DNA from 3 places in the Chryseobacterium sp. HR92 genome. Region 3 is predicted to be linked to each of the others. Evidence: riboswitches for the same ligand, from Rfam matches in the RefSeq annotation. Region 3 holds a riboswitch; each other region holds the start of a gene.
The links. Region 3 has a riboswitch for S-adenosylmethionine ahead of SFA27_RS01380 (TonB-dependent receptor plug domain-containing protein). Riboswitches for the same ligand answer to the same signal wherever they lie in the genome.
Positions count from the first base shown of each region.

Region 1: it holds a riboswitch for S-adenosylmethionine, as region 3 does, so the genes downstream of both, SFA27_RS20520 (alpha/beta fold hydrolase) here and SFA27_RS01380 (TonB-dependent receptor plug domain-containing protein) in region 3, are expected to answer to the same signal.
Region 2: it holds a riboswitch for S-adenosylmethionine, as region 3 does, so the genes downstream of both, SFA27_RS21295 (SusC/RagA family TonB-linked outer membrane protein) here and SFA27_RS01380 (TonB-dependent receptor plug domain-containing protein) in region 3, are expected to answer to the same signal.

Region 1 covers NZ_CP139139.1:4,532,163-4,537,079, forward strand. The annotation lists gene SFA27_RS20510 (O-succinylhomoserine sulfhydrylase) at 1-365, opposite strand, end outside; gene SFA27_RS20515 (ACT domain-containing protein) at 486-2,024, opposite strand; gene SFA27_RS20520 (alpha/beta fold hydrolase) at 2,024-2,968, opposite strand; SAM riboswitch class I at 3,036-3,142, opposite strand; gene SFA27_RS20525 (MGH1-like glycoside hydrolase domain-containing protein) at 3,331-4,917, shown strand, end outside.
Region 2 covers NZ_CP139139.1:4,693,883-4,698,799, forward strand. The annotation lists gene SFA27_RS21295 (SusC/RagA family TonB-linked outer membrane protein) at 1-2,304, opposite strand, end outside; SAM riboswitch class I at 2,388-2,486, opposite strand; gene SFA27_RS21300 (type II 3-dehydroquinate dehydratase) at 2,732-3,139, shown strand; gene pckA (phosphoenolpyruvate carboxykinase (ATP)) at 3,314-4,917, opposite strand, start outside.
Region 3 covers NZ_CP139139.1:297,718-302,634, forward strand. The annotation lists gene SFA27_RS01375 (outer membrane beta-barrel protein) at 1-748, opposite strand, end outside; SAM-I-IV-variant riboswitch at 868-965, shown strand; gene SFA27_RS01380 (TonB-dependent receptor plug domain-containing protein) at 1,263-4,007, shown strand; gene SFA27_RS01385 (TonB-dependent receptor domain-containing protein) at 4,123-4,917, opposite strand, start outside.

The DNA.
Region 1 (4,917 bases), 940 kb from region 3:
TTCCATTTCGGGAAATACTTAGTAAATAAAGTATGCGTAGATCCGAATACAGACTGACAGCTTACAATATGATCTCCGGCATTTAACAATGCTGCAAATGTAGAATAGATAGCAGCCATTCCCGTTGCAAAGGCATATCCTGCTTCTGCACCTTCCATTTTAGCGATCTTATCTGTAAATTCTGTTACATTTGGATTAGAGAAACGGCTGTATAAATTTTTAGGTTTTTCTTCTGCAAAGCTTGCTCTCATATCTTCCGCATCCTGAAATATAAAACTGGAGGTAAGATATAATGGTGTAGAATGCTCGTCAAACTGAGTTCTTTCAGTCTGAGTTCTTATTGCTGATGTTTCAAAATTTTCCATATAGTTTTAATTTTAATAATGTACAATGTATCTGTGGCTATTATTTTAAACTTGATTAAATAAGCCTTTCGGCATTGTTTTCATCGTCATTAATACATTGTACACTTTACTCTGTACAAATTATTTGGTTTCACTTACTCTTAAAATATCTCCGAATACTCCTCTGGCTGTTACCTGTGCTCCGGCTCCGGCTCCCATAATCACGATTGGATTTTCACCATAACTTTCTGTGTAAATCTCAAAGATTGAATCGGAACCTTTTAATTGTCCTAAAGCTGAAGTTGCCGGAACAGAAATCAGTTTTACATCTAACTCACCTTTATCTTTCTGCAGATCACCGTGTAGATCACCTACATATCTCAATACATGTCCGGGTTCCTGATTTTCTTTTATTTTCTGGTATTCTTCATCCAGTTCTTCAAGTCTTGAAAGGAATTCTGATTTTGACACCTCAAGTAAGCTTTCCGGAACCAGATTTTGAATATTGATATCTCCGAATTCATTGATTAAGTCTAATTCTCTTGCCAGAATCAATAATTTTCTTGCTACATCATTTCCTGATAAATCTTCTCTCGGATCCGGTTCTGTATATCCTTTTTCCAAAGCTTCGTTGATGATGGTTGAAAATTTATCATCTCTCAAAGAAAAATTGTTGAAGACATAGCTTAATGTTCCGGAGAACACTCCTTTGATTCTTGTGATATTTTCTCCTGAAAGGTGTAATAATTTGATCGTATCAATTAATGGTAAACCTGCTCCTACATTGGTTTCATACAGATAGCGTCTGTTGTTTTTACTCAACGTATATCTTAGTTTTCTGTATTCTTCAATCGGAAGGGTATTAAAAATCTTGTTTGAAGAAACCAGATCGAATCCGTTTTCTGCCAAAGCATGATAGTTTTTCACAAAATCCTTACTTGCCGTGTTATCTACAACGATAAGGTTCTCCAGCTGGTTTTCGTTAGAGAAATTAATCAGCTCCTGAACACTCGAAGGATGTTCCGCTGTCAAAACCTCATCACCCCAATTCGCATCAAATCCTTTCTTATTGAAGGCTATTTTCTTTGAATTGGCTACTGCCACTACTTTAAGGTCTATTTTCTTACGTCTTTTAATCTCTTCAGAAGATTCCAGCACCTGCTCTATTAAGGTTTTCCCTACATTTCCGTGTCCTATGATCGCCAGATGAACGGTCTTTGGTTTTTTGAAAATTTCAGATTCTATAATGTTTTTTGTTTTTTCGTCCTGTGAAGAAGTTACCACGATGTTGACTCTGTTTTCTCCTGCTACCTGATTCAAAAGCAATGGGAAAACATTGTTTCTTGCCAGCTCAGCAAAGACTTTATTGAAATCTTCTGCTACAAAACCGATAACAGAGACATTATTGATACTGTAAATCTGGGAAACTTTTCCTGATTTTCTTTCTGCTTCAAATTCATCGATAAGACAAGCTACTGCTTTTTCTGCATCATTTTCCTGAACCAGAATAGAAATTCCGTTTTCTACGGCTTGCTGAGAAATTACTCCTACACTGATACGCGCTAAAGTAAGCGCTTTAAAAATTCGTCCGTCAATTCCGATTTCTCCCAGGAAATCTTCTCCTTCAAATTTGACGATTGATCTGTTCTTCAAAAATTTTATTTCGTTAGCATTTTTCATTACTTCTGTAAAATGTTTTTAATGATATTATTTAATTGTTGATATTCCATTAGGAAGGCGTCATGCCCGTGTATAGATTGGATCTCGTAATAAGAAACATCCTTATTTTTCTCTTTTAAGTTTTCAAAACACATTCGGATTTCAGAAGCCGGGAAGAATAAGTCTGTATCTACGGAGATCATGTGCATTCGTGCCTGTATGTTCTCCATAGATGATTCATCAGCATTGATATTCATCAAAAGATGATTCATCAGCTTGTAAGCTTTTAAACTAAATCTTTCGTTTAGTGCATTACCATGATAAATCAACCAGTCTTCTGATTCCAGGCGTTGTTTTTCCTGGTTATATTGGTTTTGAAATCTGTCATTGAGCGATTGTGGTGTTCTGTAACAAAGCATAGCATGAATTCTTGCTTTCTGTAATGGTTCCTCTTTATCATTCAATAAAAATTTCTGAACCAGACATTGTGCATGAAGCCAATCGTGTGTTCTGTAATCACAGGCTATAGGAATAAATATTTTTGCGAGGTCCGGCTGCTTGGCAAGCATTTCCCATGCTATTCCTCCTCCCAGAGAGCCTCCGATAATGGCGTATAGATTTTTGATATGTAACACTTCAAGCCCTTTCAGAAATATCGCAGCGATATCTGAAGGCGTGAAATCTTCATAATCTTCAATTAAAAAATCGTCATATCCGTTTCCGGGTATATTGAAGCACAGAACAGTATATTGATCAGTATCAACAATCTGATTTTTTCCTACCAATTGTTTCCACCAGCCTTTTTCTCCGGATACATCTGAGTTTCCGGTAAGAGCATGATTGATTAAAATGATAGGTGCTGTAAACAGATCTTTCCCAAAAAGCTGATAGCTTAACAGGATATGGTATTCCTTTTGGGAATTGGTTTGATACGAAAGATTAATATAGTTTAGTTCTGTTTTCAATTCTATTATATTTTATATACAAATACAATTGAAAATGCCACAGGAAATGGCTGAAAAGAACTTCAGTAAGTTATCTGTCCAAAATACTTTGGTAGAACGTAGCACCTTCTTTGCTTGCGCAAAGGGTTGCTAAGGTTTCATAGGGTCTAATCCCTCAACCTTTCTTGATAACATTTTCAATATTTGAATGAACGAATAGTGCAAAGGTAGTTCTTTTCTTTTAATTTTTAAAAAAAATTATTTTAATATTTAAAAAAGCCCTTAAATACAAGTATTTCAAGACCATATTAATAATTGTTCAGATGAAAAAAATTGGAATTATTTTTCAAAAAAACTAACTTCGTATGGAAAAATGATGAGATATGACCGCCGAAAAAGAAAGATTACAAGATACCAAATGGAAAAACTGGGGACCTTATGTAAGCAACCGACAATGGGGAAATGTACGTGAAGATTACAGCTCAAACGGGAATGCCTGGGATTTTACCAATCATAATAACGCCGAAAGTTATGCTTACCGTTGGGGAGAGGAAGGCATCGCTGGAATTTCTGATGTAAAACAGTTGTTCTGTTTTGCTTTTTCATTCTGGAACAGGAAAGATAAAATGATAAAAGAACGGTTCTTCGGATTGAGCAACCCACAGGGAAATCATGGGGAAGACATCAAAGAAATCTTTTATTACCTGGACAATACACCTACTCACAGCTATATGAAAATGGTGTATAAATATCCTATCAATGAGTTTCCATATGATGAACTTCTTGCTGAAAACGGAAGACGCAGTAAAAAGGAACCGGAATATGAGATTTTCGATACCGGAATTTTTGATAACGATGAATATTTTGATATTTTCATTGAATATTGTAAAGCTGATCACAATGATATTCTGGCCAGAGTAACTGTCTGTAACCGAAGCCAGCATGGGGCTCCCATTGTAGTGGCCCCTACTGCCTGGTTCAGAAACAACTGGAAATGGGGATACAATACCTATAAAGGAGAACTGAATGCTTCTCATGACGGAAGTATTAACATTGGGCATGACAGTATTTCTATCAAAAAAATCTATACCCGGAATTCAAATGCACAAAGTATATTTTGTGACAATGAAACCAATACGTCCAAGCTTTACGGAACTCCTAAAACGGAGAATATGTATTTCAAAGATGGCATCAATAACTTCATTATTCATCAGGGAAACACTGTAAACTCTGAAAAAAAGGGTACAAAAGCTTCTTTTCTGATTGATGAAATTGTAGGAGCAGGCGAATCTAAAATTTTTGAATTCAGATTATGTCCTGATAAAACGGATGAACCTTTTGAAAATTTTGATACTATTTTCGATACCCGACAAGCTGAAGCTGAGGAGTTTTATAACGATATTCAGAATGATACTGTCAATGAAGATGAAAGAAATGTTCAGAGACAGGCTTTTGCCGGACTTCTCTGGAATAAGCAATTCTATCATTACAACATCGGAAAATGGCTGAAAGGTGATCCTAACTTTGAAGCTCCGAGAAATTTCAATGAATATGTAAGAAATACGGAATGGAATCACCTTCACAATAAGGATATTATTTCCATGCCTGACAAATGGGAATATCCATGGTATGCTACCTGGGATCTGGCATTTCACTGTGTACCTTTTTCCATCATTGATGCAGAATTTGCCAAGGGACAACTTTTGTTGCTTACCAAAGAATGGTACATGCATCCCAACGGACAGCTTCCAGCTTATGAATGGAATATGAGTGATGTGAATCCTCCTGTACATGCATGGTCCTGCTTCCGTGTTTTTAAAATTGATGAAAAAAACAATGGAAAGCCGGATTTATTATTCTTAGAAAAAGTATTCCAGAAGCTGCTGCTGAATTTTACGTGGTGGGTGAACCGAAAAGATAAAAACGGTAAAAATATTTTCGGGGGCGGTTTCCTTGGGCTCGATAATATT
Region 2 (4,917 bases), 770 kb from region 3:
CCATTCCGGGATGAAGAAATCATAAATGGATCCACCTACCTGCAATAATTTTGTTCCACTTACAATGGAACCTTTCGGAAGCTTTGTAATTTCATTTTTCAACGTGCTTACATTAAGATCAACATTCCATTCAAAATCTTTCGTTTTAACCGGCGTAGTGAATAATGAAAACTCAAAACCTGTATTTTTCAATTCCCCAATATTGGCCTGAAATCCAGTAAAACCAAGTGAAGGAGCCAAAGGCATATTAAATAAAAGATCTTTGCTCTGACGCTGGAAATATTCTACATTCCCTCTAATTCTGTTTTTGAGAATCGCAAATTCTAATCCAACATTTAAGTTTAAATTCGTTTCCCATTTCAAATCCGGGGTTGGTAATTTACTGGCAACCGTTCCGCCTTCTCCTAAATTATTGTAAAAAGCATACAAACTCTGGTAAGCATAATAATTACTTAGCTTGTCATTTCCCTGACCTCCATAACTTGCACGAAGTGTCAACTGGTTAAAGAAATTTAACTCTTTAATAAAATCTTCATTGGATGCTTTCCATGAACCACCTACTGACCAGAAAGTTCCCCACCTGTTTTCAGGAGAGAATCTGGAAGAACCATCTGCTCTCACCGATCCGGAAACAAAATATTTATTCTGATAATCATATTCCGCTTTTCCTAAAAAGCTCAACAAACCTAATTTGTCACTGTTTCCGCTAAAACCGCCTAACAAAGCTGCAGCATCCGGTTCATAATAATAAGGCAATGAAAACTGACTTCTGTTTCCTGAAATTGTCTGATATTCATAATGATAAAATTCCTGCCCTCCCAAAAGATTGATATGGTGCTGGCCAAATTTTTTATCGTAGGTTAAAATATTACTCGTCGTATAGGAAAGTGTTCTGGAATTTGTTTTCGTCACAGAACCACCAATTTCTGTACCTTGCCCTAACAAAGGATTGGTATAATAATGACCGTTATAATTCACCAGATCAACAGAGAAGCTTGTTTTGAATTTCAGCTCAGGCAAAAATGTAAATTCAGCAAAACCTTTCCCCGAAAAGTTATCTTCCCGGTTTTCATTTTTATCTAAAGGTAAGGTTGCAGCGGCATTTTCATTTTGCAAAGCATTTGTTGGTCTGTATTTTCCAAAATCATAGATGTAATTTCCAATTGCATCCAGCTTGTAACTTCCGTCCGCATTTCTTTCATAATAAGGATAAAAAGACGGGATCACTCTCGCTGCATTAATGATATTATCCGTTCTGGAATCTGATGAAGGAGGTGCTTCCTGAAGACTGTTTGTATACGCTAGGTTTGCTCCTACATTTAACCATTTTTTAACTTCAGAATTGATTTTTAATCTTGTACTGTACTTCTTAAAACCAGATCCGATGGCAATTCCTTTATCATCCAGATAGCCCAAAGAGAAAAAGTAATTGCTTTTTTCACTTCCTCCGCTGAAATCCAGATCTATCTGATTTCTCGAAGCTACTCTTTGCAGAATATCTTTCCAGTTGTCATTCCATAAAGCAGTTGCCCCCGGCAAAAGCTTCCCATCTGTTCCTACTGGTTTTGCATAATTTGATCCATAAGGATTAATTCCCAATGAATTTATCAAATTGTCAGTTGCCATTTGTGCAGCCTGCTGAGACGAAATCTGGCTGGATTTATATCCGTTTCTCAATGCTTCCCAATATAACTGAAAATATTGATCTGTATTTACCTGTTCATAATCTTTTACCGCTCTGCTTGAGAAACCCTGGCTTATATTAAAGTTTACTCTTGCATCACCTTTTTTACCAGATTTTGTGGTAACAATGATCACACCGTTTGCTCCTCTGGAACCGTATAATGAACTTGCCGTAGCATCTTTCAGAACACTGATCGATTCAATATCGTTTGGACTTATAGAATTGATGTTTCCATCAAAAGGCATTCCGTCAACTACAAATAATGGACTACTCGAAGCACTTACAGAGCCAATTCCACGAATTCTGATTGATGCTGTATCCCCCGGCTGTCCTGAAGAGCTTACCGCCTGAAGTCCGGGAACCTGTCCTTCCAGTGCTTTTGTTATATTTGTAACAGGTCTGTTATTAATCTTATCACTTGAAATTGTAGCTACAGAACCGGTATAGCTATTTCTTTTAGCTTTTCCGTACGCTACCACTACTACTTCATCAATCTCTTTTTCATGAAGACTATCTTTTTCCGGTCTGGAATTTTGTGCACTTATACTGGTCACTCCCAGAAAAAATGCAGCAACCGGAGGTATCCAGGCTTTAGAAGTGAATAAATTATTACTAATCATAATCAATTTTATTTATCATATATTAAAATTTTGCCCTTTGCAGAAAAGTCAGCAAAGGGCATCGATAAATACGATAAACCAAATGCTTATTTTTCCTAAAAAGGCTGAACGTAACACCTTGCCCATTGGGTAGGTTGTCAAGATATCATTGGGTCAGTTCCCTCCATCTTTCTTTATAAGCCGATCGAAATATGGTTGCAAATCTAAAAACTTTTAGTCTACAAAACAAGTAGACTTATATTTTTTTCATGATAAATTTTCAAAATTTAACATAAGATTATAATAAAACCCATTACTATAAGGAGTTGCAGCCGTTATCATTTTATCAAACATGACAAATATCATTATTAATAATATAATTAAACGAACGTTAATCTATACTGAAATTTTTGATCATTTAATTCAAAAAAGTTTTTAATTTTATAGTATGAAAATTTTAATTATAAACGGACCTAACCTCAACCTGTTAGGCACCAGAGAACCTGAAATCTATGGAACTGTTTCTATGGAAAGCTATATGGAAATTTTAAAATCCGAGTTTCAGTCTCATGAATTAAAATATTACCAGTCGAATATTGAAGGAGAGCTTATCAACAGACTTCAGGAAGATGATTTTGATGCTGTAGTGATTAATCCGGGAGCTTTTACCCATTATTCTTATGCCATTGCTGACTGTTTGAAAAACATCAGAAAACCAAAAGTAGAAGTTCACATCAGCAATATTTATAAAAGAGAGGAATTCAGACAGAAGTCTGTGACGGCAGCTAATACGGATGCAGTTTTATCCGGCTTTGGAATGGATGGATATAGGCTGGCCATACTGAGTTTGAAGTAATTATAGTTTATCCTTTTCCCACAGATCGCACAGATTTTCATAGATAATTATAGATACAAGAAAATAATTCACTCAATTCTTATCCATTTAACGCGTTAATATTTGAGAAATAAAAAACCAAAATAAAAAAGCCTCATCAATGATGAGGCTTTTCTGTATGGTATTGATAAACTATTAGATAGTTTGTTCCTGTAACTGAGGTCCTGAAGCCACTAACTTCTTACCTTCTTCAGTATCACAGTACTGCTCAAAGTTTTTGATATATCTTGCAGCAAGATCTTTTGCTTTTTCTTCCCATTCTGAAGCACTTTCGTAAGTCTCTCTAGGATCTAAAATACCTGTAGAAACGTTTGGTAATTCAGTAGGAATCTCAAGGTTCATAATTGGAACCTGAGTTTTAGGAGCATTATCGATAGAACCATCAATGATGGCATCAATGATTGCTCTTGTATCTTTCAGAGAAATTCTCTTTCCTGTACCATTCCAACCTGTATTCACCAAATAAGCTTTAGCTCCGTGCTCCTGCATTTTACCGATCAATGTTTTAGAATACATTGTTGGGTGTAATGTAAGGAATGCTTCACCAAATGCTGGTGAGAAAGATGGCTGAGGTTCTGTAATTCCTCTTTCTGTTCCGGCTAATTTAGATGTATAACCGCAAAGGAAGTGATACTGAGCCTGGTCTTCATTCAAGATGGAAACCGGAGGAAGTACCCCGAACGCATCTGCTGAAAGATAAACAATCTTCTTAGCATGACCTGCTTTAGAAGGCAAAACAATTTTGTTGATATGATAGATTGGATAAGAAACCCTTGTATTTTCTGTAATAGATCCGTCTGTATAATCTGCTACTCCATTGTTCACAACAACGTTTTCAAGAAGAGCATCTCTCTTGATTGCAGCGAAGATATCCGGTTCTTTTTCTTCAGATAAGTCGATAACTTTAGCATAGCATCCACCTTCATAGTTGAATACTCCGTTGTTATCCCAACCATGTTCGTCATCACCGATAAGGTATCTTTTCGGATCTGCAGACAAAGTAGTTTTTCCTGTTCCTGAAAGACCAAAGAATAAAGCAACGTCGCCTTTTTCTCCTACGTTAGCGGAACAGTGCATTGAAGCCATACCTTTTAATGGAAGGTAATAGTTCATCATGGCAAACATTCCTTTTTTCATTTCACCTCCGTACCATGTACCTCCGATGATCTGTAGTTTTTCAGTAAGGTTGAACATGATAAAGTTTTCAGAATTCAGTCCTTGAGCTTCCCAGTTCGGGTTTATTGTTTTAGAACCGTTGATTACTGTGAAATCAGGCTCTCCAAAGTTTTCAAGCTCATAGTGAGAAGGACGAATGAACATATTAGTAACAAAATGCGCCTGCCATGCTACTTCAACAATAAATCTTACTTTAAGTCTCGTATCTGCATTCGTTCCGCAGAATGTATCTACTACATAAATCTTTTTAGATTCAGCAAGCTGGTTCAGCACTAGTTCTTTACAAGAACCGAAAATTTCTGCGGTAGTAGGTAAGTTTACTTTACCATCCCAGAAAATTGTATCTCTTGTAACATCATCCTGAACAATATATCTGTCTTTAGGTGAACGACCTGTGAAAATTCCTGTTTTTACTGATACCGCGCCAGATTCTGTAAGTTCAGCTTTCTCAAATCCCTGATTTTCAGAAGAAACTTCAGCCTGGTATAATTCTTCATAAGAAGGATTATACACTACTTCATAGTTTCCTTTAATCCCCAATTTCTCTAAATCCTGGATGATTT
Region 3 (4,917 bases):
TTAAAGTATAATTGTCATTATTATTGTGATAAATATCGTAGTTTAATAATAATCTGTCCTGCCCCAAATCAAAAGTTAAGCCTGATTTTGCAAAATATCCACGTCCGTATCTATCGGTATGACTTGTTAAAAGCTCATCCTGCTGGCCATTCAGCATACTTTCACGGTAATTTTGACCTACGTTCAGCTGCCATCCGAAATATTTATTTCTTGCATTTAAATTAACAGAATTGGTTGTTCTGTTTCTGTATTTATCATAATTCGTGAAAGAATAATTCCCGGAATAAGTTGCTGTTAAATATTTATTGGCGTTTTTATTAGTGATAATATTCATGATCGCACCTCCGGAAGTAGCCGGAAATTCAGCGCCGGGCTGGGTGATTACCTCAATTCTTTCTACAGAGTTGGCGGGCATTCCTTCAAGGAAGGAGTTTAATTCATTGGAAGTGATGTTCAAGGGTCTCCCATTCAGATACACTTCAAGCATTTTTCCCTGATACATCATTCCTGCGATGTCGGTAGATACAAGTCCCGGAAGTTTTTTAATTCCCTCCATAACATTTCCGTTATTCAGCTGAGGTTGTTCAGAAAAGTCAAAAATAGTACGGTCTGCTTTTTGTTCAACGGCTTTTTTAGTTTTGGTGATCACTACCCCTTCAATTTGTTTTTCCTGAGGTTTATTACTTTTCTCCTGCGAGAAAACAAAAATAGAGCCTAATAAAGATAAAGCGAAAATCGTTTTTTTCATAATGTTTTTACTGATATCCGGTTAGACGCTGAAAAAGATAATTTGTTACGCTAAAATTGTGAAAATCGAAAAATTAAGCTAAAATTTTTTTTATTTCCGAAATAATTATATCTTTGCCGGGTAATTATCAAGAATCTCTAGATGGGATAGCAACCTGCAAAAACAAGCAAGGTGCTGCAATCGATAAGCCGGATCTTCCGGAAAAAATGTTTATCATTCTATCATTACCCATCTTGAATTTTTGTTTTAAAGTTAAAACCAAATGTTTAAAGACAAGGGAAATCACCTTACATCAGTTATTTTTTATTCCTCGGATCATGAAGTGAATCTTCATTATTCTGATATGTTTTCATGCCATTTCTATATGCGCATGTGTTGTTGCTGCTAGCACTTTCTATTTCTAAAAAATAATACAAACATTCCGATCATCAAAGGTAACCTTACAATTAAGGCTACAGGGTTTGTATTGCTCAAAAAAACAATTTTTAACAACAAAAAGTAAACAACCAACAACATGCATAATTTCAAAACAAAAATATTTATTCCTTCTTTCGCGCTTATCTCTACATTTTATTACGCACAGACGGACACTTTACAATCTAAAAAAATAGATGATGTAGTCATCCTTGGATCAAGAGGTTCCGGAAGATCACTCACAGATACGCCCGTTCCGGTAGATATCATTAATATATCAAAAATTTTAAAACAAAGCCCGACGAACAATATCAGCCAGGCTTTAAATTATATTGTCCCTTCATTTTCATCCACTTCACACACGGTGAACGATGGAACTGACTTTGTAGATCCTGCTCTTCTAAGAGGGTTGGGTCCTGATCAGGTTTTAGTGTTACTCAATGGAAAAAGACGATATCAGTCTTCATTGATTAATGTAACGCTTACACCGGGAAGAGGCTCTGTAGGAACTGATCTTAATGCTATTCCCGCTTTTGCTTTGGAAAAAATTGAGGTTTTAAGAGACGGAGCTTCTGCTCAATATGGTTCTGATGCCATTGCAGGAGTAGTTAACCTGGGATTGAAAAAAAGATTAGGACTTTCCGGACAGGTATTTCTCGGTGGATATGCTTCGCCTGTTGCTAATAATTTCTCAGGAGGAGTTGACGGACAGACTATTTCTGTAGATCTTAATTATGGAGCGAAAATTGGAAAATCCGGATTTATTAACGTGACAGGTTCTGCGCAATACCGTGATCCTTATTCCAGAGCGGGAGTAAGGGAAGGAGATATTTTCAATGCGTATAATGCTATTAATTACAGAGCATTACAGGACGGAGTTAATATTGATGGTTTGTATAAAAATATTACCAACACTTCCAATACTCAGCAGATTATCAATACGGTAAAACAATATGCGACTAAGGTTGGTTATTTTGGAACTGATTTCCAGTCTCAGATCTCAGGGGCAAACAGTATTTCTGATCTTCAAAAAATATTAGGTAAAGATTTTACGTCCCAGGAACTTAACTACAGAGGATTGGAAAGAAAAGATTTCAGCCTGAGAGCAGGACAGTCTAAGCTACAATCGGGGCAGCTCTTCTTCAATTCTGAAATTCCTGTGAATGAGGATTGGAAAGTGTACTCATTTGGAGGCTATAGCTACCGTCTTGGAAATGCCGGAGGATTTTACAGACTCCCAAATACGGAGAGAAACATCAATGCAGTTACTCCCAATGGATATCTCCCTCAGATTGAAGCAGCTGTAAATGATTATTCTCTTGCTGCCGGAATTAAAGGAAAATGGAATGGCTGGAATGTGGATTTAAGTAATACATTTGGGAAAAATACCTTTGGTTTTGGGGTTGTAAATACCTTTAATGCCTCACTTACAGACAGCTCTCCAAGAACTTTTGACGCCGGAGGATCTGAGTTTTCACAAAATACCGTCAATCTTGACTTCTCCAAAAAATATGATGTACTGAAAGGATTGAACATTGCTTTCGGAGCTGAATACCGACACGAAAATTATAAAGTGAACGCCGGAAATGAAAACTCTTATGCTTCTTATGATATTTATGGTCGTGTGGTAACTACCAAAACTCCTGAAAATGAAAAAGTAACCGATTTCTTCGGAAGTATAAGACCAGCCGGAGCTCAGGTTTTTCCAGGCTTTAGTCCGGAAAATGCAGTTTCCGGAAACAGAAACAGTATTGCGGCTTATGCTGATGCAGAGCTGGAAGTTACTGACGGATGGTTGTTGGAAGGTGCTTTGCGATATGAGAATTATTCAGACTTCGGATCTACATTCAATTATAAGGTGGCAACCAATGTAAAACTGGCTCCCAATCTGAACTGGAGAGGTGCTGTTTCTACAGGATTTAGAGCACCTTCTTTAGCGCAGATCTATTATAGCTCTACTTCTACACTGATTCAGCAGGGAAAAACTACACAGGTGGGTACTTTCAGGAATAATTCTGAAGCAGCGCAGGCATTGGGTATTCCGAAATTAAAACAGGAAACCTCACAATCCTACAGCACAGGAATTACATGGAAGATTCCAACATTAAGCCTTACTTTCACAGCAGATGCTTATTTAATAAAGATTAAAGATAGAGTAGTGCTTACAGACCTTTTCTATCGTCCTGACGGTAATTTTACTCCAGGTTCGGATCAGGCAGTTCTTCAGGACGCTTTTGATCTGGCAAGGGCTAGTGCTGCCAACTTCTTTGCCAATGCAGTAGATTCTCAGACAAAGGGGTTGGATATTACCATTTCTCAAAATTCAAAAATTTCATCAGGAGTTTCCTTAGAGAATAATCTGGGAATTAACTTTAATCAAACCAAAAGAATCGGAGATATTCATGCGTCTCCTAAATTGGTAAGCCAGATTGATAATTATTTCTCAGAACCGAATAGAGTGTATTTCGAAGAAGCTGTACCGCGCGTAAAAGCTACTTTGTCCAATACATTAAGGGTTTCCGGACTTACTTTCGTACTGCGTAATTCTTTCTTTGGTAAGGTGACAGATGCAGACGTTTTAGATGCTAATTTTGACGGGGTAACAGGGAGTACAGAGCATTTTGTTCTTAATAACCGCTTCGTGACAGATTTATCTGTGGGATATGATTTTAATAAAAATATTTCAGCAACTATCGGAAGCAATAACATCCTGAATATACTGCCTTCCAAAAGCCCGAATATAAGTTCATTAACGGCTGATAACCAGTTTGTATATTCCAGACAGGTTTCTCAGTATGGAATAGGAGGAAGGTTCTTATTTGCAAGAATTGAATTCAGGTTCTAAATAGAGGCATGATTTATAAATTATTTAAACAAAAAAACAGAGATGAACTCTCTGTTTTTTTTATATATGATGATGGTTATCTCAGGAAAAATTCCCTGAGCTTAGTTTTTTGCAGTTATTGGGCACGGTTTTTTTCTTCAAAATTGACTGATCTGTTATTCGATTTTACTTTCTGATTTCCAAAATTATAGGTGATGCTGAGGTTCATTCTTCTGGCATCCCAATAGTTGTTGAAAGATTGTGTATTATCAGTAAAATACATATCAGCTCTCAATCCGGACTGTCTGAAAATATCGCTTACAGAAAGATTGACCTGAAGGGCTTTTTCCGCAAAACTCATTTTTACTCCTGCATCCAGACTCGCTGTGTTTTTCATAGAAAAATATCCGTCTCTGGAAGGAAGATTATTCCAGTAATTGACAAATAGCATGAATGTCTTAGCTTTATTCAGTTGGAAAGTATTGTTCAAAGAAAAATAAAATGACTGTCCGTTTTTAGCAACCAGATTGAACTTTGTAATCTGAGTTTCATTATAACTGAATGAGGTTGAGATATTACTTTCCCAGATTTTGAAAAACGTATCCGTATAATTGAAATTGAGCCCGTAAATATTTTGATTGTAATAATTTTCATAAGTACTGGTAAGGTCAATTCCGTTCAGGAATGAGAGTTGATCAAAGTTATTCTTTGTTCTCTGATAGTAAAGATTCGCAGAAAATTTGTTTTTAAAAATATAATTGAATTCAATATTATGATTAAAAGAAGGCTGCAGGCTTGGGTTTCCGGTATAATAAGAATTGGGATTAGAATACCATCGGAACGGATCTAAAGCCCGGAAATAAGGGCGATTGATTCTTCGGGAATAATTAATGCTGAACTGATTATCCTGATTCGCTTTATAAGACAAATA